Regions from separate parts of the Abyssibacter profundi genome, predicted to be linked through region 4. Evidence: predicted binding sites of a transcription regulator. Region 4 holds the regulator's gene; each other region holds the start of a gene.

Evidence for each region. The regulator FliA, encoded in region 4, starts transcription of late flagellar genes. The targets are predictions, from matches to a motif close to GCTAAAGTTNNNNNNNNNNCNGCCGATA.
Region 1: flgM (flagellar biosynthesis anti-sigma factor FlgM) is a predicted target of FliA. The motif match lies at 2,467-2,494, and genes of this name have one in related genera.
Region 2: DEH80_RS17725 (flagellin) is a predicted target of FliA. The motif match lies at 4,222-4,249, and genes of this name have one in related genera.
Region 3: DEH80_RS08265 (GGDEF domain-containing response regulator) is a predicted target of FliA. The motif match lies at 6,259-6,286, and genes of this name have one in related genera.

The regions. Positions count from the first base shown of each region.
Region 1 is NZ_QEQK01000018.1:46,674-54,331, reverse strand. Features, by position in the region: gene DEH80_RS15790 (putative bifunctional diguanylate cyclase/phosphodiesterase) at 1-885, opposite strand, end outside; gene DEH80_RS15785 (flagellar brake protein) at 1,044-1,739, opposite strand; gene DEH80_RS15780 (hypothetical protein) at 1,750-2,121, opposite strand; gene flgM (flagellar biosynthesis anti-sigma factor FlgM) at 2,121-2,429, opposite strand; gene flgA (flagellar basal body P-ring formation chaperone FlgA) at 2,551-3,237, opposite strand; gene DEH80_RS15765 (CPCC family cysteine-rich protein) at 3,412-3,741, shown strand; gene DEH80_RS15760 (chemotaxis protein) at 3,956-4,900, shown strand; gene flgB (flagellar basal body rod protein FlgB) at 5,003-5,407, shown strand; gene flgC (flagellar basal body rod protein FlgC) at 5,430-5,834, shown strand; gene DEH80_RS15745 (flagellar hook assembly protein FlgD) at 5,836-6,519, shown strand; gene flgE (flagellar hook protein FlgE) at 6,530-7,658, shown strand, end outside.
Region 2 is NZ_QEQK01000024.1:11,456-19,113, reverse strand. Features, by position in the region: gene DEH80_RS16925 (response regulator) at 1-3,936, opposite strand, end outside; gene DEH80_RS17725 (flagellin) at 4,346-5,488, shown strand; gene DEH80_RS16915 (flagellar protein FlaG) at 5,612-5,968, shown strand; gene fliD (flagellar filament capping protein FliD) at 6,016-7,395, shown strand; gene fliS (flagellar export chaperone FliS) at 7,411-7,658, shown strand, end outside.
Region 3 is NZ_QEQK01000006.1:124,636-132,293, reverse strand. Features, by position in the region: gene acnD (Fe/S-dependent 2-methylisocitrate dehydratase AcnD) at 73-2,676, shown strand; gene prpF (2-methylaconitate cis-trans isomerase PrpF) at 2,680-3,864, shown strand; gene DEH80_RS08280 (bifunctional 2-methylcitrate dehydratase/aconitate hydratase) at 3,953-5,404, shown strand; gene DEH80_RS08275 (hypothetical protein) at 5,426-5,641, opposite strand; gene DEH80_RS08270 (hypothetical protein) at 5,830-6,210, shown strand; gene DEH80_RS08265 (GGDEF domain-containing response regulator) at 6,366-7,298, shown strand; gene DEH80_RS08260 (sensor histidine kinase) at 7,291-7,658, shown strand, end outside.
Region 4 is NZ_QEQK01000015.1:11,992-19,649, forward strand. Features, by position in the region: gene flhB (flagellar biosynthesis protein FlhB) at 1-306, shown strand, start outside; gene flhA (flagellar biosynthesis protein FlhA) at 310-2,400, shown strand; gene flhF (flagellar biosynthesis GTPase FlhF) at 2,438-3,829, shown strand; gene DEH80_RS14600 (MinD/ParA family protein) at 3,816-4,712, shown strand; gene DEH80_RS14605 (RNA polymerase sigma factor FliA) at 4,709-5,443, shown strand; gene DEH80_RS14610 (response regulator) at 5,472-5,864, shown strand; gene DEH80_RS14615 (protein phosphatase CheZ) at 5,861-6,481, shown strand; gene DEH80_RS14620 (chemotaxis protein CheA) at 6,544-7,658, shown strand, end outside.

The sequences.
Region 1 (7,658 bases), on a different contig from region 4:
GCTTTGCGGCATCTCATGCGTGCGGATCGACAACACCACCGGCAAGGGAGTGCCTTTCTTGCCTCGCAGGTAGGCCTCGTACTGAATCGTTTCGTTGGTTTGCGACCCCTGCGACGAACGCAGGGCCGTGCGCAGATCCTCGGCCGATTCGCAGTCGCACAGCTGGTCAAACGTATAACCGGCAACCTCGGCGAAGCTCACGCCCAACCGGCGCGCCGCGAACAGGCTCATCGAGACGATGCGGCCTTCCGAGTCGAGCAAAAACACCATGCCGGGAAAGTGCTCGTGCAGCAGGCGGTAACGCGCCAGGCTCAGCATCAGCCCTTCTTCGAGTTCGTTGATGCGCTTGCGGCTCCAGATCTCGCCGATCGCGCCCGCCAGGGCCCGGGCCGATTCGACATCACCCGGTTGGTAACGCGCATCGGCACTGCGTTCCACACACACCGCGCCACGCAGTTCACCACGGGCCAGCACGGGCACGATCAGCCAGGCGTCGCCGGTGTCATACCGTGTGCCGTCTTCATCGACTTGCTGCTGCCGGATCAGCGTGGGCTCGCCCTCGCAGAGCGTGTCGATGGCGCGTGAAACCGGGGGGCTGGCCGTGTCGCTGGCCTGCCCATGCAGCATCTCAAACTGCGCGGACATGCCAATGCGCTGCCAGATGCTGACCCGGTCGCAGGCAACCTCGGTTCGGAACGCCTCAATCGCCGCATCCAACCAGGTCTCGGCAGACTCGTAGGCCAGGGTGTGGTGGAAGCGCTCGCTGCTGAGTACCGCCGGGCTATAGGTCGGCGCTTTTTCGATACTGGTCACGGTCCGCAGACGTTCCTTGTCAGGTGCCGAAGCCTTGAGTGTCGAGCCACTCATAGAAAACACGGTTGCCATTTGGTGGAAACTCCAACGGGATCGCAATCGATCCGTACTAGATGGAGTGGATATCGGCCGACCACCGCGCCTCTTGAGCTCCGCTGGTCGGTACTTCGGGGTACATCAGCCGGCGGGCAGGCGATGTGACCGCATCGCGGTCGTCGCGGCGATGGCGCCTAGCCGACCGCCGCGTGGCGCGGGCGCCAGTAGCGCTCCAGCTCCACAACCTCGCGTTCGACCGTGCGTCGGTCTTCGGGGTCGAGCCGGGCAAACTCGCCGCCCATGGCCATTTCGCCGCCACGCCGACGCACACCGCGCACCGTGATCGGGGCATAAAATGCCGAGCCGTGCAGGCCAAACGCCCCGTCGAGCACCCGGCCCGGGTGAAACTCATCGGCCATCTCGCCCCGGACATGCGCGCCGAAACCCTGCGTGGAAATGTCGGTTACACGCACTCGAACCGGGGCGCCGCCCAGCGGGAACAGCGTCGCTCGTATCGGCATCGAACGGGGCACGTTCACGCGGTGCGCTCGGCGGCGTTGGGCATGTTCCACCCATTGCGGGAGAGCGGTGATGAGGCTGCCGTCGTCAACCAGCGAATCGACGTGTGTCGCAAATCGCAGGCCGTAGCCCGCAACACGCGCCTGGGCGTCGAGCAGGCTGCGTGGTTTCAGTTTGGCAAAGCCTCCGGCGGGTGCATCGAACAGCAGTTCGTCCCGCTGGGCGTCCAGTGTCAGCAACAGACTGAGATAGTGCCGCGACGCCTGGGTCAGCGTGACAGGCTGGCGGGATTGCGCCAGCTTGCCGAGCAGCGTGAGCACGTCGGCACGCAGCTCAACCCGCTGCCAAGCCTGCGTGTCGGTGTCGGCCATCTACCGGGCCTCAGGCCTGGCCAAGTGCACGGCCGGCGATGGGCGCGCGGGCGCCTCGCTGGCCATAGGGGCTGTCGTCGCGGCCCGTGCCCAGGGCACGCAGGGCTGCGCCGGTCTGTTCGCGCCGTTGCGCGACCACGGAAAAGGTGCGGCGCATGTCGCGCTGCAAACGGTGCAGGGCCGCTTCGACGCGTTCGCGCTCGCCGGCCGTGTCAGCACTCAGCTCATCCAGCCCGGCCTGATCCAGGGCCTGCACGGCCGTTTCCAGGTCGCGGGCCACGGTGAGCAGGGCATCGGGATCCTGACCCAGTGCCGCTGCTTCCAGTGCCTGAATGTGCTGGCCCAGTTCGGTCTCGAGGTCGGTGAGCTGTTGATCATTCATTAGCTGCGTCCCATCTGCCATTCCATATGGGCCATCTTCGTGGCCACGGATTCGGCGTTGACCTGGTAGGTGCCGGCCGCGATGGCTTCGCGGATGGCAGTGACCTTTTTCACGTCGATGTCGGGTGTTTGCTGAGCCACGTTCACCAATTCGTTGAGATTTGCGCCCTGGCCACTGAGCGTGACCACGTCGGCCTCGCTCACCGCGCCAACCCGGGCATGTCCGGATGCACCGGCTTTGCCCGCCTGCACGCTCTGCGGACTGTTCGTCATCTGGGCGACAACGGACGATTCGATCTTTCCGGTCACGATGTTTCTCCTGCATTCAAAGTCAGATGACTGACGTTATCGACGCGTTTCACGAAAGCTTGAGCGTCTGTTTTTCGACGCCGACGAACGGTCATCGAGCATAAATTGTTGATATTAAAGGTCAATTGACTAGAACCGTGCCATCGGCCTGCGCACGCCCTTCAATCACCCGGCCCGACGAGAGGTTGCGGACCTTCACCAAACCTGAAGGCCCGGCCGCCTGTAAGGCCTCGCCGCGGCTGCGAATCTCCACCCCGGCGCTGCGCGCGACCAAGGTGACGGTCTGGCCCCGGTCCACGACATGGGCGACCTGAAACCACTGCGGCCGAAGAATCGCCCCCGCCGCGATGTGTCGGCGAGCCACCTGACCCACCACCGCAGACAGATCGGTCATGAACCCGCGAGACGCACCGCGTACCGCCTGTTCGACCCGTTCCAGTTGATCGGCTGCAATCACCGTGCCTGCCGCAATCGGTGCGCGCGCCACAATCATGTAACTACGCTGCTGCGTGCGTACCGGCACGAACAGCTTCCAGCCCTGGGTTGCCAGGCAGCGAACCTCCACCGTTGCCGCACCACTGGCCGCATTGCCAATCAGTCGCGTGCCCTGCGGCTCGGTGCCACAGCGGGGGAGCTGTAACCGGGTATCCAGCCCATTGGCAGTGATGGTCGTGCCGCGCGGCAACTCACTGCGCGCGTAACGCTCGGCCGCGGCCTGAATGCGGGCCACGTCCTCGGTGCCTGCCACCGCGGGAGCGGGGGCGAGCACTGCGGTCACCAGGCCGGTCATGGCAAGAAATCGTCTCATGGCACCCCTCAGGCAAGCCGCGTACCACAGAAAAAGTCGGCCTAGGGCAGGGTGCGACGTGGATTTGACGCGCGCGCACGATTCCGACCGCGTCGGTGCTTTGACACCAGTCCCTGCCGAGGCACACCCTCGCCCTCAACAATGCGCACATCGCTGTGGAGAGATAGAAGCACCATGTGGAGAAAATGGGCTGATCGGCTCAAGCGCCGGTACTACGTTTGGTATGAACCGGACGACCCGGCGCCGCAGGCTCAATGCCCTTGTTGTGATTACGTGTCGCTTCCGGCCCGCAATCAATCCCTGATCTGCCCGGTGTGCTTTTGGGAAGATGATGGTCAGGACATCGACGAACTGGATCAGATGTCTGGCCCGAATCACGGCATCAGCTTGCGAGCCGGGCGTCTTAATTTCTCAGCATTCGGCGCCTGCGAGTTGGCGATGAAGCAGCATGTGTTGCCACCCGAAGAGCGGCTTCGGTTCGAGCACCGACCGAGAGAGGTCTAGGGAAGCACGGATCGATTCGCGCCGCCATGGTGCTGCCTGAAAGTCGGCTCCGTGTAATCGGCTCCGTGTAAGCGGTGCGAATCGCTCCGGGGTTCACGACCGCCGGCTCTCGCATTGGGCGGTTCGCGCCCGCTCCCATCGCCTGCTGATTGTCCTCTCAAGATTCCCGTGTCGGGGCCGATGACCACCGCAGATACTCTTGCGGAATGCCTTCGTGTCCAACGGCCTGATCGACTCCATCAATCGCCGGACCCAGCTGGCTGGCTATAACCGGCTGGCCTTGTTGCTGTTCCGCCTGGGTGGCCCTGAGCTGTTCGGCATCAATGTCTTTAAGGTGCAGGAGGTGGTCCAGGCACCGGAGCTGACCTGGGTGCCGGCGGCACATTCGCATGTACGCGGGGTGGCGCCGGTGCGCGGGCGCATGATTCCGGTGTTGGATCTGGCATCGGCGGTGCAGGGCACGCAGCCGGCTGAGGAGCCCCGCTATTTGATTGTGGCGGAGTTCAACCGCCGCGTGCAGGGGTTCTTGGTTCACGGGGTCGAACGCATCGTGAACGTGGATGTCGGCCAGGTGACACCACCGCCAGCCAGCGCTGGTGATGACGGTTATCTGACGGCGGTGACGCGACTGGGTGAGCGTCTGATCCAGATTATTGACGTGGAGAAGGTGCTGGCCGATGTCATCGGCCTGGCCGCCGACCTTGAGGAACTGCCGGAACACGCCAGCGACGCCCGCCGTCGCAAGTGGCGGGTGCTGGTGGCCGACGATTCCAAGGTGGCGCGCATGCAGATTGCACGCACGCTGGAGCAGCTGAATCTGGAGCCCGTCCTGGTAAACGATGGCCGTGAAGCGTTGCGGTTTCTCAGGTCGCAGGCCGAGACCGGGCATGAGGATGACCTGCTCATGGTGATCTCCGATGTGGAGATGCCGGATATGGACGGCTACACGCTGACGACGGAAATTCGTCGCGATCCGCGACTGGAACACCACTATGTGCTGCTCCATACCTCGCTGTCGGGGCTGTTCAACCACAGCATGGTCGAGCATGTCGGGGCCGACCGGTTCGTGCCCAAATTCAACTCTGATGAACTGGCCAAAGGCGTCGTGGAACGCTTGCGGGACAAGGAGTTGGCGCTGTCTGAGGCCGCCATGGCCTAGCCAGCCTGACACGCCCTATCTGCCGCACGGGACGCCTGATCCGGCCGCCCGTGGCACACGGCTTGCCCCACTCTGGCGTACAGATTCCGCCGGAGGCTCGGCATGTCAGCCGGATTCGACAAGCTCTATGGCATTCACTCGCAATCGCTGGCGCTGCAACACCAGCGACTGCAGCAGGTGGCGGCCAACATCGCGAACGCCGATACGCCCAACTACCGGGCGAAAGACATCGATTTCAAAACGGCCTTGCAGCAGGCCGCAGGGGCATCTGATGCCCAGCCGTTGCAGCGCACCCATAACCGACACCTGAACATTGCTGGGGTCGCGGCCCCGGCGACCAGCCAGGCCACCGAGCGTCAGGCCGCCCAGCCCAGCCTGGATGGCAACACCGTGGAACTGCACCGCGAGCAGGCAGCCTTTGCGGATGCCGCTTTGCGTTATCGCGCCTCCCTGCAATTCGCGCAGGGCCGTCTCTCCACGCTGATTACGGCCTTCAAGGGCCAGTAGCCGCTGACGCAGGAGTCCACGCATGTCTGACTTTTCCATTTTCAATATCGCCGGTTCGGCCTTGCAGGCGCAGTCCGTTCGCCTGAACACCGTGGCCAGTAACCTGGCCAATGCCGACACCGTCGCGGGTACGCCGGATGCGGTCTACAAGGCGCGCATGCCGGTATTCGAAACCGAGCTCAATGCAGCCGCCGAGCAGGCGGGCGTGCGGGTGGCGGGCATTGTCCAGAGCACCGAACAACCCGTGCGGCTGCACCAGCCCGGGCATCCGGACGCCGATCCCGATGGCTATGTCTACGCCACCAACGTCAACCCGGTGGAGGAGATGGTCAACATGATTTCGGCCAGTCGCTCGTATCAGACCAGCGCCGAGGTCATGAATACCAGCAAGGACCTCATTCTCAAGACGCTGGAACTGGGTCGCTGAGATGACGGGAATCTCCGATAGCCCCAGCCTGACCAGCCTGCTTGGCGGTGCCACCTCAGCAACGGCTGCGGTGAACAGCGCGGAGCAGAACATGCTCAATCAGGAAGATTTTTTCTCCCTGATGATTGCCCAGTTCCAGAACCAGGACCCGTTCAAGCCAATGGAGTCCGGTGAGTTTCTAGGGCAGATCGCCCAGTTCAGCACGGTCGATGGCATCAACACGCTGAATTCGTCGTTTGGTGACCTGCGCACGCAGATGACCTCCGACCAGACGTTGCAGGCCAGCGGCCTGATCGACCGCAACGTGCTCGTGCCAACCGACAGCATTGACTACGCCGGCCACGGATCGGTGGACGGTCGCGTGGCGGTGCCCACCGGTGCAGACCGGATCACGGTCGAGATTGTCGACGCCCGCGGCCAGACCGTTCGCAGCTTTGTCGCCGAAGGCAGCGCCCTGGGAGAGACCTTCGAGTTCTCCTGGGATGGCATCAGCGCCGATGGCGTTCAGCAGCCGGCGGCCGGTTACACCATTCGTGCACGGGCCGGGCAGGGCCAGTCCGAGCTTGCACTCACCCCTGAACTCGCCGGTCAGGTCAACGCCGTTCGTATGGATGGCAATGGCCTGCTGCTCGAAGTCACCGGTCTCGGTGACGTTCCGTTTTCTTCCGTGACACGCATCGCCTGAGGAGGCATCCATGCCCTTTAACGTCGCACTCAGTGGAATCAATGCCGCCTCCGCGGACCTGAACACCACTGCTCACAATATTTCCAACGCCAACACCACCGGATTCAAGGAATCGCGCACCGAATTTGCCGATGTCTACGCCGCTGGCGCCATGGGCCTGTCTGCCACCGAGCAGGGCTCGGGCGTGCGCGTGGCCGGTGTCACCCAGCAGTTCAGCCAGGGCACGGTGAACTTCACCGAAAACCCGCTGGACCTGGCCATTAATGGCGAGGGGTTCTTCACCGTCTCGGACGGTGGGAGCATGGGCTACACCCGTGCCGGCGCCTTCCAGGTGGACCGTGACGGCTTTGTCGTGAACTCGGCCGGCCAGCAGCTGCAGGTGTTCCCGCCCGTCGGGACCGGTGGTTTCGCCACGGGCGGTCTGACCTCGTTGCAGCTGTCTTCGACGGACAACGCCCCGCAGGCCAGTGGCAACCTGGAGCTGGGCGTGAACCTGCCGGCCGACGCCAGTGTGCCGGCGGTGACCCCGTTGGATCCGGCTGACCCGGACAGCTACAACCACACCACCTCAATGACGGTGTACGACTCCCTGGGTGCGGCGCATACGGCCAGCTTCTTCTATGTTAAGGACGCCGCCGCCAATACCTGGAACGTGCAGGCCTATGTCGACGGTACGGCGGTCGGCGCCGCCCAGACCCTGGCCTACGACAGCAATGGCGCCCTGGTCACACCGGCCAACGGCTCGCTGACGCTGCCGGCGCACCCGGTCACCACCGGCGCGGCCGATCTCAACCTGGCGCTGGATGTCGGCGATACCACCCAGTACGGCGGTCAGTTTGCCGTCAACAACCTGACACAGGATGGCTACACCACGGGGCGTCTCAGCGGCCTGGAAGTGACCTCCGAAGGGGTGGTGCAGGCGCGCTTCACCAACGGCCAGGCCACGCAGCTGGGTCAGTTGGCGATCGCCAACTTCAATAACACCCAGGGCCTGCAGGCACAGGGCGACAACTTCTGGACCGAGAGCTTTACCTCGGGTGAAGCCCGTCTGGGCGTGGCCGGCAGCGGTGATCTGGGACTGGTGCAATCCGGTGCGCTGGAAGCCTCCAACGTCGATCTGACGGCGCAGCTGGTCAACA
Region 2 (7,658 bases), on a different contig from region 4:
CTGCTCCAACCAGTCATCCAGCACGATGGCCGTCATGGCTTCGCGTGCGGCGGGAAAATCGTAGGCCTCAATGTGCCGGAATGCCGTGGCGGCTTGTGTCGCCAATTCGGCCGGCAACTGCGTGTTCAATGTGCGAGCAAGATCAACGGCGCGGGTGTCATGTTCATCCAGCAGCCTGGCCAGCCGCAGCCATTGTCGGCGGATCTGGACCGCAGTTGCCGGGCCCGCAGCCTGTTCGGTCGGCGGCGCTTGCTGCTCCAGGTCGGCCTGGATGGCTTCCAGACTCCTCTCGACCTGCTCGAGCAGTGCGTCGTGCGGTTCGCCCGCCTGGATCGCCGCCTCCAGCGCCTGCGCTTGCTCTGCAAGATCATAAGCCCCCAGGCTACTCGCCGCGCCTTTAAGCGAGTGTGCATGCAGCCGCGCGGCGTCGCGGTCCCCGCCGTCCAAAGCCCGGCGAATATCCTGACCCGCACCGCAGTGATCGGTGAGAAACCGCTGTAACAGGCTGAGCAACAGGCTGCGGCTGCCATCGAGGCGCCGCAGCGCGTCGTCTAACGCGAAGCCCCGAAGTGCCGGCAGCGGGCCAGCTGCATCGCTTTCGGCGCCATGGGGCAGGGCAGGACGGCCGACGTGGCGGGCGATGGTGCTGATCAGCCGGCCCGGTTCCAGCGGCTTGGCCAGGTAATCATTCATTCCGGCCTCCAGACAGCGTTCGCGGTCACCCTGCATGGCATTGGCCGTCATGGCGATGATGGGTATGTTGGTCTCCGATTCGCGCAGGCGAATGGCCCGAGTGGTTTCATAGCCGTCCAGAACCGGCATCTGGCAGTCCATCAGAATCACGTCAATCTCTGCACCGGCATCGAGAATCTTCAAGGCCTGACGACCATCACCGGCCAGCAGCGGCGTGGCACCCGCGCGCCGCACCAGCGTGGCGGCGATTTCCTGGTTAATGGCATTGTCCTCGACGATGAGCACGTGCAGGCCCGACAGGCTGCGTGAAGCGGCCGAGTATTCTTCGTCCTCAACAGGCGCTTCGCCTTCCCCCCACAGGGCTTCTCGTAATTGCCCGGGGCTGACCGGCTTGACCATAAACCCATCGAGTTGCAGGTCTGCGACGCCGGGCAGACTGTGCTCCGTCCCGTAGCCGGTAATCATGACGATGCGTGGTTGACCGTATCGGTCGGGGGCGGCGCGGACGGACTGTGCCAATTCGGTGCCGGAGCGATCGGGCAGTCGCCAGTCCAGCAACAGCCAGTCGTAAGGCTGGCCGTTCTTAACGCTGGATTCCAAGCGCTGCAATGCCGACTCGCAGGTATTCGCGGAGTCCGCGGGAATATTGAAACGCTGCAGCAGGCCGGTGAGCACCTCGCAGGCAGTCGGGTGGTCGTCGACCACCAGCGCACGCTGCTGCGCTGCACTCATCCGGCTCGCCGGTGCAGATCGGGCAGGCCCCTCGGCCAGGGTGATCTCGAACCAGAACCGACTGCCGGCGCCGACCGCGCTGCTGACGCCGATCTCCCCACCCATTAACTCGACCAACCGCTTGCAAATCGGCAGTCCCAGTCCTGTGCCGCCGTAGCGCCGCGTGGTCGATGCGTCGGCTTGCTCAAATGCCTCGAACACCCGCTGCTGCTGTTCCTCGTCTAACCCGACGCCGGTGTCCGTCACCGAGAAGCGGAGACGGACGCGGTCCGATTGCTGCCAGACCGGGTGCACGGCGACTTCCACGCTGCCGCCGTCCGGAGTGAACTTGATGGCATTGTTCGCCAGGTTGTGCAGGACCTGGCCCAGCCGCAGCGGGTCGCCAATCAGACGATGCGGGCAATCGGGTGCAATGCGCAGCGACAGCTCCAGCTGGCGGTTGCGGCCATGCTCGCTCATCAACTGACCCAGCTCGTCGATGACCGTGTGCAGTTCGAAGGCAATGGCCTCGACTTTCAGGCGTCCTGACTCGATACGCGACAGGTCAAGAATGTCCTCCAGCAGTCGCAGCAGCGAATGCGACGACATTTCGATCTGACGCAGCTGCCGCATCTGCTGCGGGGTGAGGGCAGTGGAGCGCAGCAGGTGCGTCATGCCGACGATGGCATTCATCGGCGTGCGGATCTCGTGGCTCATATTGGCCAAAAACTCGCTCTTGGCGGCGTTGGCGCGCTCGGCTTCCTGGCGGGCCTGATGCAGGCGTTCCTCCATCCGCTTTTCGGTGTGCACGTCGGTGGCGATGCCATAAATGACACGCTGGCCGTCGGTGTCGACATAACCCCGCGTGGAAATCTTGATCCAGCGCTGCTGGCCCGCGTTGGTCGTGGCCCTGAACTCGAATTGTCGGGTCAGTGCATCCAAGTCATCGGCCATCTGCAGGGCCGCAAAATGCGCATCGAACCCCGGCCGGTCATCGGGGTGGATGCGGTCACGAACGGCCAGGATATCGGCATAGTTTTCCTGTTCGCTCAGTCCCAACAAGCTGGTCGCACTCTTGTAGACCATGCGCAGCGGCCCGCCCTTATCGGCCCTGACTTCCCAGACCGTCCCCGGGATGTTGTCGGTCAGCCGGCCCAGACGCTCCGCGAGCTGGCGGGTGGTCTGGTGGGCGGCTTCCAGTTCGTGCTTGAGTCGATGCTCGTCGTCGACATCAATGGTGTGACCGACTGCGGTCAGATAGGGGAGATCCTCGTGGTCATACACCGACCCTGTGGCCCGCACCCAGCCCCAGTGATTGTCATCACGTCGCGTCCGAAACTCCGAGGAGTATTCCTGGCGTGTCATGGCCTGCCGGATGTCGGCCAGGTAGCGCTCACGATCATCGGGGTGGATCAACGCCAGAAAGCGATCTGGTTCCGCGATGATTTGCTCGGCGTTCATGTCGCCGAAGGGAATATTCAGGCGACCGGCAAACTGGGTGAAACGCAGGTCACCACTCGACTTGTCCACCTCCACGCGCCAGACCGCACCGGGCAGGCTTTCGGTGATTTCTACCAGTCGGCGCTGGTGCTCATCGGCCTCGGCTGCGGTGCGCTTCTGCTCGGTGATGTCCATGAGTACGCCATCCAGCCAGACAATCTGACCGGTGCTATCGCACTCGGCGAAGCCATGTTCCATCACCCATCGCGGCTCGCCGTCGCGATGCCGGATGCGGTACTCCAGCAACCAGGGGCGATTGGCCTGTGCCGCGGCACGGATGTGCTCTTCCAGTCCCGCGGCATCCTCTTCCAGAATCAACTCGCCAAAACTGACGGTCCGATTGTTGATGAACTCGTCAGCGGTATATCCGGTCAGCGCCTGCACCCGGGGTGAGATGAACGACATGGTCCACTGCGCGTCCATCTGGCAGCGGTACACGGTGCCCGGCACGCTCTCGATGATTTGATGCAGCCGCGCTTCTATGGCCTGTCGCGCCTGTTCGGCTTCCTGGCGCTGGCGGGCATCACGCAGGCTGATAATCCAACGGGATGTCGAGGCAGGTTCGGGATCATGGCTGATGGCAATTTCAACCGCCCAGCGTGCACCGTCCGCCGTCCGCGCCTCGGTCTCGAAGGGGCTGGATGGGGGCTGACCCGGACCCGGGCGCATCGCATGGATGTTCTCGGTGTCGGGCAGAATCTCGACCAGTGGGACGCCTTCAACGGCCACCGGGTCATGGCCCAGTACGGTTCGCAGGCGTTCATTGGCGCCGACGATTCGGTCCCGGGTATCGACGAGCAGGATGACGTCCGGCGCGGCTTCCAGAATGCGTCGGTAGCGCGCACCAGATTCGCTGGAGGCCCGCAGTCGGTAGAGCAGGCCCGTAATTAATACGAGTGCGACCAAGCTGACCGCGCCCCCGATCCAGCGATCCGCCGCGCTGTTCGCATGAACAAGAATCATGGCTTGCAGCACCACGCTGACCGTGATGACGGCTCCCAGTAGCCAGATTGTCCGTCGCCTATAGCGCATGTTGTGCCGGGTCGGTGATTTTGCTGGCGGTTGCCTCGCACCGTCCGAACCGGTGTCTCCTCCTAGTTTGGGTCTTCTCGCTGCTTCATTGGCAGCGCTCCAAAATTAACAATTCGTTCGGTCGCAATCGAATGTGATTGCCCCGGTGCGGCGCAATCTGCCCAAAAGTTTTTTCGCCACTGGACGATACACCTGGAGCAAGAGGGCGGTTGAGGATTGCGGGCCACACCAAAACGGGAACTGCAGCCCACCAACCCAGCGGTTAACAGAAATTGACAGATCGACCCTAAAGTTTCTGTAAGTCGCTCCGATAACCCTCCTGTATCGGCGAGACGTCCATGTTGGAACGGTCCGCTGAGCAACAGGCACCGCCGGTGCCACACCCTAAACGGACCAGGAGTTCAGAGCCATGCAAGTCATTAACACCAACATCATGTCGCTGAATGCTCAGCGCAATCTGTCGACCTCGCAGGACATGCTCGCCACGTCCATGCAACGCCTGTCGACCGGCCTTCGCATCAACAGCGCCAAAGACGACGCCGCCGGCCTCGCCATCTCCGAGCGTTTCACCGCTCAGATCCGCGGCCTGGATCAGGCGGCCCGTAACGCTAACGACGGCATCTCCCTGGCGCAGACCGCTGAAGGCGCGCTGGAAGAAGTGACCAACAACCTGCAGCGTATTCGTGAGCTGGCTGTCCAGTCCTCGAACGCTTCGAACAACAATACGGACCGTGCGGCCCTGCAGACGGAAGTCTCGCAGCTGCTGTCGGAGATCAACCGCGTGGCTGACACCACGACCTTCAACGGCGTGAATGTGCTGGACGGCTCCTTCTCGGGTGCGGCGTTCCAGGTCGGCGCCAACGCGGGTGAGACGATCACCGTGTCGTCCATCGTCGATTCCAATACGGCCGCGCTGGGTTCCGTCTCCCAGGCCAGTGCCTCGGTGGCCGCATCCGGCCTGACCGGCTTCGCCACGGCCATCGCCGCCGGCGGTGTCACGGTGAACGGTGTCGATATTGGCGCCATCGCCGGTGCGTCCAGTGCCGCCGAACGCGCCGGCCAGCTGGTCGATGCCATCAACGAAGTCTCCGCGCAGACCAACGTGGGTGCGTCCTACGACTCGGCCACCGGCCAGCTGACCTTGACCGGAAGCCAGGACATCGTGATCGCAGGTACCGCGAACGACGCCACGGAAGCCGGCTGGGCCAACGCCACGGTGGCGACGACCTCGACCTCCACGGGTATCGACACCCTGGATATCAGCAGCTACGCCGGTGCGCAGCTGGGCATCCAGCTGGTCGACAGCTCGCTGGATACGATCAACACCGCCCGCGCATCGCTGGGTGCCATCCAGAGCCGCTTCGAGTCGGTGGTGGCTTCGGTCCAGGTGCAGTCCGAAAACCTCAGCGCCTCGCGTAGCCGCATCCAGGATGCTGACTTCGCCAAGGAAACCGCCGCGCTGACCCGTGGCCAGATCCTGCAGCAGGCCGGCACGGCCATGCTGTCCCAGGCGAACTCTGCACCTCAGAGCGTGCTCAGCCTGCTTCAGTAAACCGAAACAGTCTGATGTCGATCAGCGGGGTCAGGTCGCCGACGGTGCCTGACCCCGTTTTGCATTGATCGCAACCGACTGCGAACGCCCGCGACAGGTTGCAGTCCCGAAGGAGTGGATGTGATGAGTGAACCGATCCAGATCAGTCCGGTCACTGACGCGCTCCGGGATCGGCCCGAAACACCAGCGCGGCTGGTGACGAGCAAGGTTCCGGAACGGCCGGAGGCGACCGCACAGGACACCCGGACGCCGGTGAGCCGTGAGAGTGCCAACCGGGCCGTCGACAAGCTCAACGCCGCGTTGGTCGGTGCGCAGACCAGCCTGCGTTTCCGTGTCGACAACGAGGCCGACCTGTTGGTGGTCTCGATTGTGGATGACCAGACCGGCGATGTCGTCCAGCAAATGCCGGCCGAAGATGTGGTCGAAGCTGCCAAGCGCGTTCAGCGCGGCGACATGCATACGCTGGAAATCGTCGCCTAGGCCGGGGCACGCCACTTGCCTCAGTCAGCCGGGATCCAGGAGCCACCATGTCAATTTCATCGTTAGGAATCGGGTCAGGCATCGATATCTCCAGCCTGGTGTCGCAGCTGGTATCAGCAGAACGCACACCGCAGGAGACGTTGCTCAGCAATCGCAGCAGCTCGGCCAACGCCGAACTGTCGGCGCTGGGCCGACTGCGATCATCTCTGGGTGCGCTGAAGACGGCCGCCGACAATCTGACGAACGCCGATTTGTTCAGCTCGGTCAGCGCCAGCTCGGGCGATGAAGAGACGCTGCTCGTGTCGTCCAGCACCGGCGCCGTAGCCGGTAGCTATGACGCGCGTGTGCTGCAACTGGCCAGCGCCCACAAACTGCATTCGATGGCCTATGCCGACGCGGACACCGACGTTGGCTACGGCGATCTAACGTTGTCGCGCGGGAGTGACAGCTTCACCGTCTCGATTGGTTCCGGTGATGCCTCGTTAGCCGAGATCCGCGATGCCATCAACAACGCCGAGGACAATCCCGGCATCCAGGCCACGATCGTCACCGCAGATGATGGCGCGCGGCTGATCCTCGAATCGACCGACACCGGTGCCGACAACAATATCACGGTGACCGCTGCACCCGATGCGGGCGGCGAAGGCTTGAACGATCTGGTCTATGTCGCCGGCGGCACCGAGAACCTGACACAGCTCAATGAGGCCTTGGATGCGCAGTTGTCAATCGACGGCTTTGTGCGCTCCTCGTCCACCAATCAGGTCACCGATGCCATCGATGGCCTGACGTTTACCCTGCTGGCCGAGGCGCCGACCACGGACATCAGCATTCAGGTCCAGCGCGATGACAGCGACATTGCCGATGCTCTCGACGCTTACGTCAAGGCCTACAACAACGCCCAGGTGACCTTGTCATCGGTGTCAGTGGCGGTGCCTGGGGGAACCTCAGGCGCGCTGGTTGGCGATACCTTGGCCTTGGGCGCATCCCAACGCTTGCGCACCAACATGATTCAGAGTTTTGCCGGCGATATTGGCTCGTTGAGCCAGATCGGTATCACGCTGGAGGTCGACGGCACCATGCAGTTCGACAGTGCCGAGCTGGATGCCCAGCTGGCCACCAACCGGGACGGCGTCATGGCGCTGGTCGCCGGTGAAGATGGCATTGGCGACCTGGTCAGTTCCTATCTCGATGGCCTGGTCGGCGATGACGGCATCGTCGAATCACGCGAAGAAGGCGTGCAGGGCCGCCTCGAACGCATCGAAGAACAGCGTGAACGTCTGGATCTGCGTATGGAGCGTTACGAGGCGCGCCTGTCTGCGCAGTTCGCGGCCATGGATCAAATTGTTGCGAGCCTGCAGACCACGGGTTCGTACCTCTCACAACAACTCAGTGCACTGCCGGGCTTTACCCGGACAGAGCAGGGGTAGGCGCCGGAGACCAGCATGTCCTATTTCACAGGTAATAAGGCGAATCGCTACCAGCAGACCCAGGTGGCGACCGGTGTGAATGGTGCGGATCCGCATCAACTCATCCAATTGCTGCTGGATGGCGCCACCGAGCGGATGGCGCTGGCACGCGGGTGTCTGCAACGCGGTGACCTGGCCGGCAAGGGCGAGCGCATCAGCCGGACCATCGCCATTATCGAAGCCCTGCGTGCCAGTCTGGATCATCAGGCTGGCGGAGAGCTATC
Region 3 (7,658 bases), on a different contig from region 4:
GCGATTCGCCCACACTCCTCCTGCCTCTTCACGTGCTGTCCCCTCGCCCCTCACACCTAAGCCCTCGCCGCCATGACCAACACCGCCCATCGCAAGCCGCTTGCCGGCACCCAACTGGATTACTACGACACCCGCGAGGCCGTGGAGGCCATTCAGCCGGGTGCCTATGACACCCTGCCCTATACCTCACGCGTACTGGCCGAAAACCTGGTGCGCCGCTGCAGCCCGGCCACGCTCACCGACTCGCTTAAGCAGATCATCGAGCGCAAGCGGGATCTGGACTTCCCCTGGTTTCCGGCGCGCGTCGTCTGTCACGACATCCTGGGTCAGACCGCGTTGGTTGACCTGGCCGGCCTGCGCGATGCCATTGCGGCCAAAGGCGGTGACCCGTCGCTGGTCAACCCCGTGGTGCCCACACAGCTTATCGTTGACCACTCGCTGGCCGTGGAACACGCGGGCTTCGAGAAGGACGCATTCGACAAGAACCGCGCCATCGAAGACCGCCGCAATGAAGACCGGTTCCACTTTATCAACTGGACCAAAAAAGCCTTTGAAAACATTGATGTTGTTCCGCCTGGCAACGGCATCATGCACCAGATCAATCTCGAGCGGATGTCGCCGGTCATCCATGCCCGCGACGGCATCGCCTTCCCCGACACGCTGGTCGGCACCGACAGCCACACGCCCCATGTGGATGCCCTGGGCGTCATCGCCATCGGTGTCGGCGGGCTGGAAGCCGAGTCGGTCATGCTGGGCCGCGCCAGCTACATGCGCCTGCCCGATATCGTCGGTGTCGAGCTGACCGGCAAGCCGCAGCCTGGTATCACCGGCACCGACATCGTACTGGCCATTACCGAGTTCCTGCGCCGCGAAAAAGTCGTCGGCGCCTACCTGGAGTTCTACGGCGAGGGGGCCCGCGCACTGACGCTGGGTGACCGCGCCACCATCTCCAACATGACGCCGGAGTACGGCGCCACGGCAGCGATGTTCTACATCGATGAGCAGACTATCGACTACCTCAAGCTCACCGGTCGCACGCCCGAGCAGGTCGAACTGGTCGAGCACTACGCCAAGACCACCGGCCTATGGGCCGATGCACTGGAATCTGCCGAATACGAGCGTGTGCTGACGTTTGATCTATCCAGCGTCACCCGCAACCTCGCGGGCCCCTCCAATCCGCACCGGCGACTGCCGACCTCGGATCTGGCCGCCCGTGAGATCGCCGCGCCCTGGGACATGCCGACCGACGGCTCGATGCCCGATGGTGCGGTCATCATCGCGGCCATCACCAGCTGTACCAACACCTCTAACCCGCGCAACGTGGTTGCCGCGGGGCTGCTGGCCAAGAAGGCCAACGAGGCGGGACTGACCCGCAAACCCTGGGTCAAATCCTCGTTTGCGCCCGGCTCCAAGGCCGTGCAGTTATACATGGAGGAAGCCGGCCTGCAATCCGAGCTGGATCAGCTGGGCTTTGGCATCGTCGCATTTGCCTGCACGACCTGTAATGGCATGAGCGGCGCGCTCGACCCCGACATCCAGCAGGAAATCATCGACCGGGATCTGTATTCCGTGGCCGTGCTGTCCGGCAACCGCAACTTCGATGGCCGCATCCACCCCTACGCCAAGCAAGCCTTCCTGGCCTCACCGCCTCTGGTCGTCGCCTACGCCATCGCGGGCACGATTCGCTTCGACATCGAAAAAGATGTGCTGGGCGTGGATAAGCAGGGCAACGAAGTCACCCTGAAGGACCTTTGGCCCAGCGACGAGGAAATCGACGCCATCATCGCCAAGAGCGTGAAGCCCGAACACTTCACGAAGGTCTACGAGCCGATGTTCAACTTCAAAGTCATCAAAGACGAGAACATCAGCCCGCTCTACGACTGGCGACCACAAAGCACCTATATCCGCCGCCCGCCCTACTGGGAAGGCGCCCTGGCCGCCGAACGCACGCTCACCGGCATGCGGCCGCTGGCGATTTGCGGGGACAACATCACCACCGATCATCTGTCGCCGTCGAACGCCATTCTGCCCACCAGCGCCGCCGGTGAGTATCTGGCGAAGATGGGCCTGCCGGAGGAAGACTTCAACTCCTACGCCACGCACCGGGGTGATCACCTGACCGCCCAGCGCGCCACGTTTGCCAACCCCAAGCTGTTCAACGAAATGGTCCGGGATGATGACGGCGAGGTCGTCCAGGGATCCCTCGCCCGGCTGGAGCCGGAGGGCCAGGTCATGCGCATGTGGGAAGTCATCGAGACGTACATGACCCGCAAGCAGCCGCTCATCATCGTCGCCGGCGCGGACTACGGTCAGGGCTCCTCCCGCGACTGGGCCGCCAAGGGCGTGCGCCTGGCGGGTGTGGAGGTCATCGTCGCCGAAGGTTTCGAACGCATCCACCGCACCAACCTCGTTGGCATGGGCGTGCTGCCACTGCAGTTCCAGGACGGCACCACGCGCAAGACGCTCGGGCTGGACGGCAGCGAAACCTACGATGTGGTCGGCGACCGGGCCCCCGGCGCCACGTTGACTCTGGTCGTCCATCGCAAGAACGGCGAAACCCTTGAGGTGCCGGTCACCTGCCGTCTGGACACTGGCGAGGAGGCCTCCATCTACGAAGCCGGTGGTGTCTTGCAGCGTTTTGCGCAGGACTTCCTCGAATCGACGCAGGCCGCCTGAATCATGGTCCACGCACCGCAAATCAAGATCCCCGCCACCTATCTGCGCGGCGGCACCTCCAAGGGCGTGTTCTTCAAGCTGGACGACTTGCCGGCTGCCGCCCAGCACCCTGGGGAGGCACGGGACCGCCTGCTGCTCCGGGTGATCGGCAGCCCCGACCCCTATGGCAAGCACACCGACGGCATGGGCGGAGCGACATCGAGCACCAGCAAGACCGTGATCCTGTCGAAAAGCACCCAGCCGGGGCACGATGTCGACTACCTCTTCGGGCAGGTGTCCATCGACAAGCCCTTTGTCGATTGGAGCGGCAACTGCGGCAATTTGTCGGCAGCGGTGGGGCCCTTTGCGATTAGCCACGGCCTCGTCGACCCGACTCGCATCCCGCAGGACGGCATTGCCACCGTGCGCATCTGGCAGGCGAACATCGGCAAGACCATCATCGCCCAGGTACCGATCACCCAGGGCGAAGTCCAGGAAACCGGCGATTTCGAGCTGGATGGGGTGACCTTCCCCGCAGCAGAAGTCGAAATCGAGTTCATGGACCCGGCCGATGGCGAGGGCTCGATCTTCCCCACCGGCCAACTGGTCGATGATCTGGAGGTGCCGGGCGTCGGCACGCTCCAGGCCACCCTGATCAACTCGGGCATCCCAACCATCTTCGTCAACGCCGATGCCATCGGTTACACCGGCGCCGAATTACAAGGCGACATCAACGAGGACACCGCAGCGCTGGAACGCTTCGAGACGATCCGGGCCCATGGCGCTCTCAAGATGGGCCTGATCAATGACATCAGCGAAGCCGCCAGCCGGCAACACACGCCCAAGGTGGCCTTTGTCGCGCCCCCCCGAGACTATGTGGCCTCCAGCGGCAAGACCGTCGCGGCGGGCGATATTGACCTGCTCGTGCGCGCCCTGTCCATGGGCAAGCTGCATCACGCCATGATGGGGACGGCAGCTGTGGCAATCGGCACGGCAGCGGCCATTCCCGGCACCCTGGTCAACCTGGCGGCCGGCGGCGGCGACCGCACGGCCGTTCGCTTCGGACATCCGTCCGGCACGCTGCGTGTTGGCGCGGAAGCCACGCTGATCGACGGCCAATGGCAGGTCACCAAGGCGATCATGAGTCGCAGCGCACGGGTGCTGATGGAAGGCACGGTTCGGGTACCGGGCGACACCCTTCCCGCCTGAATGCTTGCCGGACGCTGACGCGGCCCTCAAGCGGCGTCAGCGTCGATCTCATGCGGAACATGCTGCCTGCGCGGCAGTCGCATAAGACATGGACAAGCACACGACACAGCCGCCCTGGGATCAAGAGCTAGTCGATATTGTCGACTATGTGAATGCCGAGCCCGACTTCTCCGAGCTAAGCTACACCACCGCCCGGCACTGTCTAATGGACACCCTGGGCTGTGGCCTGGAAGCGCTGGAATACCCCGCCTGCCGCAAGCTGCTCGGGCCGCTCGTGCCCGGGGCGTCACTGCCGGAAGGTGCGAAGGTGCCCGGTACCGCGTACCAGCTCGATCCGGTCAAGGCCGCCTTCGACATCGGCGCCATGGTCCGCTGGCTGGATTTCAACGACACCTGGCTGGCCGCGGAATGGGGGCACCCTTCCGACAATCTCGGCGGCATTCTCGCCGTGGCCGACTGGCTTAGCCGGACGGCAGTCGCCGAGGGGCGCGACCCGCTGACCATGCGCGATGTGCTCACCGCGATGATCCGGGCCCATGAAATCCAGGGCTGCCTTGCACTGGAAAACAGCTTCAACCGGGTCGGTTTGGATCACGTCGTGCTGGTCAAGGTCGCCACCACAGCGGTGGTCGCCCACATGCTGGGGCTCAGCCGCGAGCAGCAGCTCGCCGCCGTGTCCCACGCGTGGATCGATGGGCAAAGCCTGCGCACGTATCGACACGCGCCCAACACCGGCAGCCGAAAAAGCTGGGCGGCCGGTGATGCCACCAGCCGGGCCGTTCGTTTGGCACTGATGGCCCAGACCGGCGAGATGGGCTACCCGACGGCCCTGACGGCCGATACCTGGGGCTTTTATGACGTCAGCTTCGGAGGGCAACGCTTCGCGTTTCAGCGACCCTACGGCGACTACGTGATGCAGAACATCCTGTTCAAAATCAGCTTTCCAGCCGAGTTTCATGGGCAAACCGCCGCCGAGGCCGCGATCATCCTGCTTGAGCAACTCCGGGCCGCGGGGCGCAGCACCGAAGAGATTGCCCAGATCCGGATTCGCACCCACGAGTCGTGCATTCGCATCATCGACAAGCAGGGGCCGCTGCACAACCCGGCCGACCGCGACCACTGCGTGCAGTACATGGTGGCGATCGCGCTGCTCTTCGGCCGCCTGACCTCGGAGGACTACGAAGACGATGTCGCCGCCGATCCTCGCATCGACACGCTACGCGACAAGATGCGCTGCGTAGAAGACCCAGCGTTTACCCACGACTATCTGGACCCGGACAAGCGCAGCATCGCCAATGCGCTGACGGTGGAGTTCAGCGACGGCACGTCGCTGGATGAGGTCGTCGTGGAATACCCCATCGGTCACAAGCGACGCCGTGATGAGGGTATCCCGCTGCTAGAAGCCAAATTCCAGCGCAACCTAGCGCGTATGCTCAAGCCCCAGGCCTGCGAAGAAATCTGGTCCGTGTCGCGGGATCACGCCCGATTGACGGCCATGCCCGTGCATGCGTACGTGGACCTCTATCAGCCGACCCGCTGAGCGCGTCGGTCAGCCCACCGATCAGCGGCCCGCTAACGGCGCCGGGTCGAGATCCGCATGTAGCTGCTCACCAATGCGCCACTCCAGATCGGTCGACGGGAGTCTCACGGCGAAAAGCTCCCGCCTCGCCCGAGCGCGCCAGTCCAGAACAGCCGGCACACCGGCGGCCAGCACCACGGTCATGAGCACCAGGGCAATCGTGCTCCATGCAAAAACGAACAGTGACTCTGCAATCATTGAACTTACCTACTAGTAAGACAGCACAAGGTCATAGTGGGGATCAGGATGTCGCGGCGCAATCGTGCACAGGCCCCGTTCGTCGGCCCGCGCCGATTGAGGTGAAATCTGCGTAAAATTGCGAATCACGCTGATGACCCGGTTCCTGGACCGGATCACAACATTCGCCGCATCCCGAGGCTCCCGACGTGCGCGCTCCCAAGCTCTTTGACCGACGCCAAACCCCGCGCGACCAGCAGGATCGACGCGCTCACAATGCGCGTGTACCCGATGAGTTTTGCAGCGCGCTGGCCCAGGCGCTGCTCGTTCAGCTACGCGATGCCGGCCAGGACCTGAACCAGCCATTTCAGCTGGACCCGCTGAGGCATGCGCTGCAGACAAAGCTGCCCGTTCGCGAGATCGACGCCATCGCCGCCAGCGGTGCGCTGCTGGGCGAGGGTCTCGCTGAGCAGACGGGTCAGGGCATGTTTGAAATGATGCTGACCGAGCGCGGTCGACGCGCCGTGCACAACGCATCGAGTCGCCCCCTGCACCGCTTGCTCAGCCAGCGCCGAGCCACGCCCGCCTGACCCGTTAACGCCCGGCAAGCGACCGTTTGTCGGCAAACCCGTCGTCCACCACAAGTACAGCGCGGCCCTGCCGATTTCACAGGTGCGAGCGAAGCGGCCCACGGTGAGGCGTGGCGGTTTGGCTCGAACTGCGATTTCGATGCGCGAGCGCTGCGATGAAGATTCTTTTAATTGACGACGATGAGCTGGACCGGGCGCTCTTCGAACAGACGTTTCAGGACGCGTTCCCTGCCGGGGAACTGGTGCAATGCGAAGACACGGAAGACCTGCACAGCCTGGCTGAGGCACATCGGCCGGACTGCATCCTGCTCGACTACCGCCTACGCGGCAATGATGGCTTAAGCCTGCTTCGGAACTTCTCCTTCAGCTCAGACGCGGACGCACGACCACCGGTCATCATGTTGACCGGCGAAGGCAACGAGGCGGTTGCCGTGCGCGCGCTCAAGCTCGGTAGCGCCGACTACCTCAGCAAGAACGACATGACCGCCGCCGCCCTGCAGACCGCGATTTCCGACGCCATCTCAGACATGCAACAGCGCCAGGCCAGTCTGGCCGAACAACGCAGGCTGCGAGAGCTGGCAACAACCGATAGCCTGACCCAAGCGGGCAATCGCCTCGCCTTCACCCAGGCACTGGAACGCAAACTGTCGCTGGCCAGCCGGCATGGCGCAGCATTCGCCGTGCTATTGATCGACCTGGATCAATTCAAGCCCATTAATGACGAGTACGGCCATCACGCCGGTGACGTCGTGTTGATCGAAACCGTCAGACGCCTGCGCGACACCGTACGCACCGAAGACGGCGTTTTCCGCCTCGGCGGCGACGAGTTCACGGTCATCCTGGATCTGTGCCCGTCAGCCGGAGACGCCGCCGAGGTTCGCGAGCGCATCCTGCAAGCGCTGACCGAACCCCACTGTCTGCCCAGCGGCGTGTCGCTGATGTGTGGGGCCAGCGTCGGCATGGCCGTCTACCCCCGTGACGGCGACGACGCCCACGCCCTGACCCACGCTGCTGATGCGGCCATGTACCGATGCAAGCGCACACAGCAACAAGATCGCGTTGCGGGTCCTGGGCCGCAGGATGACTGACACCACGGCCACCGGATATATTGCCCAGCCATCTCATCACAGCCCCGCTGGCCTCCCCGCCGTTCGAGCCCCGCGCTGGGGGCTGCGCGCGCTGATCGCGGTGACGCTGGTCTTCGTCGGCGTGATCAGCGTGCTGGCCATGGCCACGGTCAGCGTCACTGCCGCACAAGACGCCCTGGCCGCCAACCTGCAAGATCGTCTGGCCGTCCAGTCCCAACGCCGGGCCGAGCGTTTCATCTCGCTGCTCGACGAGTTGCAGGGCGATGTGCGATTGCTTGCCGAAGTCCCGCCCATTCAAGGCCTGATTCGGAGCACTCGGAACCAGGACATCGACCCGGTCGACGGGTCGTCAACTGCGCT
Region 4 (7,658 bases):
ACCAACCCCACGCATTTCGCGGTGGCGCTCAAGTACGACAGCGGTAGCGATCACGCGCCGCGTGTGGTGGCCAAGGGTGTGGACCACATCGCCGCCGTGATCCGCAAGCTGGGCAAGGAGAACCGCGTGCCCATTGTCGAGGCCCCGCCGCTGGCCCGGGTCTTGTATCGCACGGTTGATCTCGAGTGCGAGATCCCGAGCACGCTCTACCGCGCCGTGGCCCAGGTGCTGACCTACATCCGTCAGCTGGAGGCCTGGCACTCAGGGCCCATGCCGGAACTGCCTGATCTGGGTGTACGGGACTAACGCATGAGCGAACCAAGCAAATCTCTGGCCTTGCCGCCCGCCGTGGCGCCGCTGGTGCATGCCGTCAAGAATGGCCTGGCCGTGCCGCTGATGGTCATGATGATGCTGGCGATGATGGTGGTGCCGCTGGCGCCCATTGCCCTGGACGGCTTGTTTACTTTCAACATCGCCCTGTCCATCTGCATTCTGCTGGCCGTCATCTATGTGATGCGCCCGCTGGACTTCAGCGTGTTCCCGTCGATTCTGCTGGTGGTCACGCTGTTGCGACTGGCGCTGAACGTGGCCAGTACCCGCGTGGTGCTGCTCAACGGCCACGAAGGGCCCGGTGCGGCCGGCAACGTCATCGAGGCCTTTGGCAATTTCGTCATCGGCGGCAATTACGCCGTCGGGATTGTCGTGTTCATCATCCTGACCATCATCAATTTCGTGGTGGTCACCAAGGGCGCCGAGCGTATTTCCGAAGTCAGCGCCCGCTTCACCTTGGATTCCATGCCCGGCAAGCAGATGGCGATTGATGCCGATCTCAATGCCGGTTTGCTGACACGAGATGAGGCCGTGGCTCGCCGCGAGGAAGTCCGCGAAGAGGCTGACTTCTACGGCTCCATGGATGGTGCCAGTAAGTTCGTGCGCGGTGATGCCCTGGCCGGCGTGCTGATCCTGTTGATCAATCTGGTCGGCGGTCTGGGCATCGGCATGATGCAGCATGGCCTGGACCTGTCCACCGCCATGCAGAACTACACGCTGCTGACCATTGGCGATGGGCTGGTAGCCCAGCTGCCCAGCCTGCTGCTGGCCACGGCCGTGGCCATGCTGGTCACGCGCATGTCGCGGTCCGAATCCATGGGCAACCAGGTCACGGCGCAGGTGTTCGCCAAGCCACAGACGCTGATCGTTACGGCAACCATCCTGACCATCTGCGGGCTGATCCCCGGCATGCCCAACCTGGTCTTCCTGACCCTGGGCGCAGCGGCTGGCGGACTGGCCTGGTGGATGCACCAGCGCGCCAAGGCACCCGCGCCCGTCGATGCCGAGCAGCCCGAGACCGAGGAAGCACCAGAGGACGCCGAGGTCAGCTGGGATGATGTGCGGCCCACCGATGCACTCAGCCTGGAAGTCGGCTATCGGCTCATTCCGCTGGTGGATATCCGCCAGGGCGGCGAGCTGGTGCGTCGGATTCGTGGCGTTCGCAAAAAATCCACGCACGAGTTGGGTTTTCTGGTCCCCGCCGTGCACATCCGCGACAACCTGGAGCTGCCACCCAACGGTTATCGGCTATGCGTCAATGGCGTACCGGTGTCGGAAGAATCCGTCCACGCCGACCGGCTCATGGCGCTGAACCCGGGCCAGGTGTTCGGTCAGGTCGAGGGCATTAAGGGGCGTGATCCCGCCTTTGGTCTGGAGGCGGTCTGGATCGAGCAGGGCGTGCGCACCGATGCCTTGTCCAAGGGGTGGACCGTGGTTGATCCCGGCACCGTGGTGGCCACGCACATCGGCCACATCATCCACAGCCGGGCACATGAGCTGCTCGGCCACGACGAAGTGCAGAACCTGCTGGAGAACCTGTCGGAAAGCTCCCCGCGGCTGGTCGAGGATTTGGTGCCCAAGCTGTTGCCGCTGACCGTCGTGGTCAAGGTGCTGCAGAACCTGCTGGAGGAGGGCATTGCCGTCCGCTCCTTTAAGCAAATCGCCGAATCCTTGGCGGAGCAGGCCCGTCAGAGTCAGGATCCCGACATCCTCACCGCCCATGTTCGGGTCGCGCTCGGCCAGCAAATTGTTCAGCAAATCAATGGTTTGGAGCCTGAGTTGCCGGTTTTGACGCTGGCGCAGCCGCTGGAACAGCTCCTGCAGGAGTCCATGCAGCAAGACGCCGCCGCCATCGAACCGGGACTCGCCGAACGCATGCATCAGTCAATCGCCGAATGGGTAGAACGCCAGCAGGGCCAGGGCCAGACGCCCGTGCTGCTGGTACCGCAGGCGATTCGATCATCGCTGGCGCGTTTTCTGCGCTACGCCGCCCCGGGTCTCAACGTGCTGGCCTACAACGAAGTGCCGCAAGGCAAGCAGCTCAAGCTGGTTGGCTCGGTGGGCGCCTGAGGCGCCGCGGCCCGGATAAGTGGGGGTTACTCCTGATATGAAAATCAAGCGATATCTGGCCCGGGACATGCGGGCAGCGTTCCGCATGGTGCGGGAGGAGCAGGGGCCGGATGCGGTCATCCTCTCCAGCCGACGCATCGGCGATCAAATCGAAGTGGTTGCGGCGCTCGACTATGACGCCGCACTGGTTCAGCAGGCGTTGCGCCGCGGCGGCGACGACGCGGAGGCGCAGACGGCCGCACCGGCAGCCGCTACACCGACCGCTGCGGACACGCAGGCAGCACCTGCCGGCAACCCCGCGGGGGCCCTGGATCGCGCAGCGGCCACCGCCTCTGCCAGCCCGGCGGCCGCTGACTCCGCCCGTCGCCCGGATGTGAACCCGTTTACGCAGGCCGCCGAGTCCTCGCCCTCCGCGGCAGCGGCACAAGAGCCCCGGCTGACCGAGCAGGCACCCCGCCCAGCCAAGGCCGACATTATCTGGGCGCAGGACCCGCATATCGAACGCCTGGAGCGTGAGCTACTCAGCCTGCGTAACACCATCCAGAGCGAGATGGGGCAGATTGCCCGGGGCGCGTGGGAGTTTCGCAACCTGGAGCATGCCCACGTGGCCCAGCAGCTTGAGCGCATGGGGTTCGAGCATGCGCTGACGGCGGCGGCCGTTCGGACGCTGCCGGCCGATGCCGTCCGGCCCACGGCGACCTATTCGGCACTGCGCACCATTGTCAGTCAGATGCAGGCGCTGCCGGCCGATCTGCTGGATTCGCCCGGCGCCATCGCACTGGTCGGCCCGACCGGGGTAGGCAAGACCACCACGCTGGCCAAGCTGGCGGCTCGCTACGTGGCCCGTTACGGCACCGAAGGTCTGGCCCTGGTGACCACGGATGATTTCCGCATCGGTGCCCAGGAACAGTTGGCCACCTACGGCCGGTTGCTCGGCGTGCCGGTGCTGACGGCCTCGGGCGTCGAAGGTCTGCAGCAGGTGCTGGCGCGGTTGGCCAGCAAGCGCATGGTGCTGATCGACACCGCGGGCATGAGTCCTTCGGACCAGCAGCTGGCCACGCGCTTGCAGCAGTTCGGCGTGGACGGTGGCCGTGTACGCACGCTGCTGGTGCTTGCTGCGACCACCCAGCCCGAAGACCAGGCGCGCGCCATTCATGCGTTCCGACCCGCCCGGCCTGTGGGCTGCGTGGTGACAAAGCTGGATGAATCGTCGCGCCACGGCGCGGTGTTGTCGTCCGTGACGCGGGCGCGCCTGCCGGTGGTGTATGTCGCCGATGGCCAGGCCGTTCCCGAGGACCTGCACCGCGAGCGTCCTGAAAATCTGATCAAGCGGGCCGTTCAGGCCGCCCGCGCACATTCCACGAAGACACACGATGCACAGACATCGCCAGGCGATTACGACCGGGAGGCCGCCAATGCCGTTGCTTGATTCCTCAAAAGCCGTCCAGCGCACACAGGCTGCGGGCCTGGCCACCAAGCCACCCGCCAACGGGCCGCGTGTGTTTGCGGTGGCCAGCGGCAAGGGCGGTGTGGGCAAGAGCACGATTGCCGTGAATCTCGGCATGGCCATGCTCGAAGCCCAGCGCCGCACCATGTTGTTGGATGCCGACCTGGGTTTGGCAAACGTGGACGTGCTGCTGGGTCTGCAGCCTTCGGCCAACCTGTCACACGTGTTGGAAGGCAAGTGCACCCTGGCCGACACGATCATCGAAGGACCCAACGGGCTCAAAATCGTCCCGGCGTCGTCTGGCCGACGACGGATGTCGGAGCTGACCCGCAGCGAGCATGTGGGCCTGATCGGCGCCTTCAGCGGTTTGACCGACCCCATCGACGTGATGCTTGTCGATACGGCGGCCGGGCTGTCCAACAGCGTGCAGACCTTTTGCCAGGCCTCGCAGGAGGTACTGGTGGTGGTCTGCAACGACCCCGCGTCGCTGACGGATGCCTACGCTCTCATCAAGGTGTTGTCGCGTGACTGCGGCATTCCCCGCATGCAACTCATCGCCAATCGGGTCAAAACGCCGGGCGAGGGCCGCGAGGTCTACGACAATCTTTGCCGCGTGGCCGACCGGTTCCTCGACGTGACGCTGAACTACCTCGGCCATGTGCCCGAGGACGACAAGATCGTCCGCAGTGCCCGGCAGCAGCGTCCGGTTCTGGATGCTTACCCCGGTGCGCCTTCGGCCCAGGCGTTCCGGCAGATTGCGGGCAAGCTGCTGGAGATCGCTCCGCAGCGGGGTGCGCGGGGCCATATCGAGTTCTTTGTGGAGCGTCTGGTCGGCCCCGGAGCTGACATGGCGATGACGGCATGAACGCGGCGGCATCCTACGCAAGCTACGAGCGGGCCGGGTCGCATGACCTGGTGGGTCAGCACGCCGGGCTGGTTCGCAAGATCGCCCTGCATCTGGCCGCCCGCCTGCCGGACTCCGTGGAACTGGACGACCTGATCCAGTCCGGGATGATCGGCCTGCTGGAGGCGGCGGCGTCGTTTGATGCCAGCCAGGGTGCCTCCTTCGAAACCTTTGCCGGCATCCGCATCCGCGGCGCCATGATCGACGAGCTGCGCCGGGGCGATTGGGCGCCGCGGTCGGTGCACCGCAAGATGCGTGATGTCACCCGCGCCGTGCAGGAGATCGAACAGACCACCGGGCGCGAAGCCAGCGAGCAGCAGGTCGCAGACCACCTGGGCATTACGCTGGAGGAATACCGCCACATCACCCTGGATGCCTCGCAGTGCCAGCTGTTAAGCCTGACGCCTGTGGACTCCGAGGACGACGCACACCTGCGCGAGGTGGCCTCGAACGAGGCCCAGCCCACCGAAGTGCTGCAACAGGCTCAATTTCAGCGCGATCTGGCCGATGCCATTACCAAGCTGCCCGAACGGGAGCAGCTGGTGATGTCGCTGTACTACGACGAGGCCATGAACCTGCGCGAAATCGGCGCCGTGCTGGGTGTGAGCGAATCGAGGGTTTGCCAGATTCATGGGCAGGCCATGGTGCGCCTGCGGGCACGTCTGGGCGACTGGCTGGATCGGGGCAAGTAATACAGACGGGTTGTGCAGGAGTAGCAAGATGGACACAAACATGAAGGTGCTGGTGGTCGACGACTTTCCGACCATGCGCCGTATCGTCAAGAATCTGATGCAGGACCTCGGGTTCTCGAATTTCGTCGAGGCCGAGGACGGACAAAGCGCTCTCAACGCCTTGGGTGCCAACGGCAACGGGATCGAGTTCGTGGTCACGGACTGGAACATGCCGGGGATGACGGGCATCGAATTGCTCAAGGCGATTCGTGGTAACCCGGCGCTGTCGCGTTTGCCGGTGCTGATGGTGACCGCCGAATCCACGCGCGAGCAGATCATTGAGGCCGCCAAGGCCGGAGTGAACGGCTACATCATCAAACCGTTTAACGCCGGGACGCTTAAGGAAAAGCTCGATCGCATCTTCAACCGGGCCGCAGCGTGACCGGCGCCGCGTCCACCGCGGCGCTTCGCGACGATGTGGCCGCGCTGTCGGCGGCGCTGGATGCCGGTGACCTCACCCAGTTTCACGAAATCGTCGCCCGGCTCAACGAGGACCGGGCCAACCGCGTGATCAACGGTTTGCAGTGCGTGAGCCGCAACCTGGCCAAGGCTTTGAACCAGCTGGCGCTGGATGAGCGGCTGGTGCGTTATGCCGGCAGCGACATGCCGGATGCCTGCGAGAGGCTAAGCCACGTGATGCAAATGACCGAGGATGCCGCCAACCGCACGCTCGACCTGGTGGAAGCCACGCAGGCCGAACTACCTGGGCTGGCCACCGCTGCCGGCGAAACCGCCGTGGACGGCTTGCGCAAAAACCTGTCCGCCATTGCCGAAGCCCAGGCCTACCAGGACCTCAGCGGACAGGTGATCCGCCGGGTCATCCAGTTGGTCAAAGGCGTGGAAAACGCGCTGGCAGATCTGCTAGACCTCGCGGGTCTGGATGTTGCCGGTGCCCAGCCGGAACCGCACATCGCCGGAGGCCCAGCATTGGTTGGCCTGGACAATCACGGATCAACCCAGGCTCAAGCTGACGACCTGCTGGCCGATCTAGGACTGTAGAGGCGCGCGGCGACCCGGTCCGGGTCGTGGCGCCGCATAGCACTGTCGTTAGAGGCCGACCCATGGATCAAGAACTGCTGGCTGACTTTCTGACCGAGGCGGGCGACATGGTCGATGCCCTCGGCGAGCAGATCGTCGCCTTCGAACAGTCCGACGCCGACCCCGAGCAGCTCAACGCGCTGTTCCGCGTCTTCCACACGATGAAGGGCAGTGCCGGGTTTCTCGAAATCCAGCCCATGGTGGATCTCTGCCACGCGGCTGAGGAGCTCATGGGCGCCGTGCGCAAGGGGGCCCTGGACATCAGCCCCGAGATCATCGACGGCATTTCACAAAGCGTCAGCTGGCTGGACCAAGCACTGGCCGAGTTATCCAATGGCGAGGCGATCACGCCTGCCGATCCGGCACTGATTGCATCGCTGGAAGCTGCCTGCCGCGGGGAGTCTCCGCCCGCACCCGAGCCGCAGGCCGAGCCCGTTCCCGAGCCAGCGGTGGACGTGGATGCCATTCTCGGTGAGGAAACCGGCGAACCCATTAGCGATGATGATTTCGAGGCCTTGCGAGCCGCCTTTCACGGCTCGGAGCCGGCTGCGGCCGGTAGCGCCAAGCGCGAAGTGGATGTCGATGCGATTCTCGGTGAAGAGACCGGCGAGCCGATCAGCGATGATGACTTCGAGGCCTTGCTTGATGCCTTCCACGGCAACGAGCCCGCAGCACCGCCGGCCGCAGCGCCCGCTGAGCCGTCGACGCCCGCGGCTGCGCCTGTTGCAGCTGCGCCGCGAGCGGCCGCAGCCCCCGCGGCCAAACCGGCTGATCAAGCGCCAAAGAAGGCGCGGGTGGAGACGTCCATCCGCATCGATACGGACCGGCTGGACGCCGTGGTCAATCAGGTCGGCGAACTGGTGCTGGTGCGAAACCGGCTCAAGCGCCTGCGAGAATCCGTTGACGATCCGCTGCTCGACCGCACCCTGGGCCACCTGGACCAGGTGACCACCGGCCTGCAAAGCTCGGTGATGCTCATGCGCATGCAGCCGGTGCGCAAGGTGTTCTCCAAAATTCCGAAAATCGTCCGCGACCTGTCGCGGACCTTGAACAAGAAGATCGAGGTTGTGCTGGAAGGCGAGGACACCGAACTGGACCGCACGCTGGTCGAGTCGCTGTCCGAGCCGCTGGTCCATCT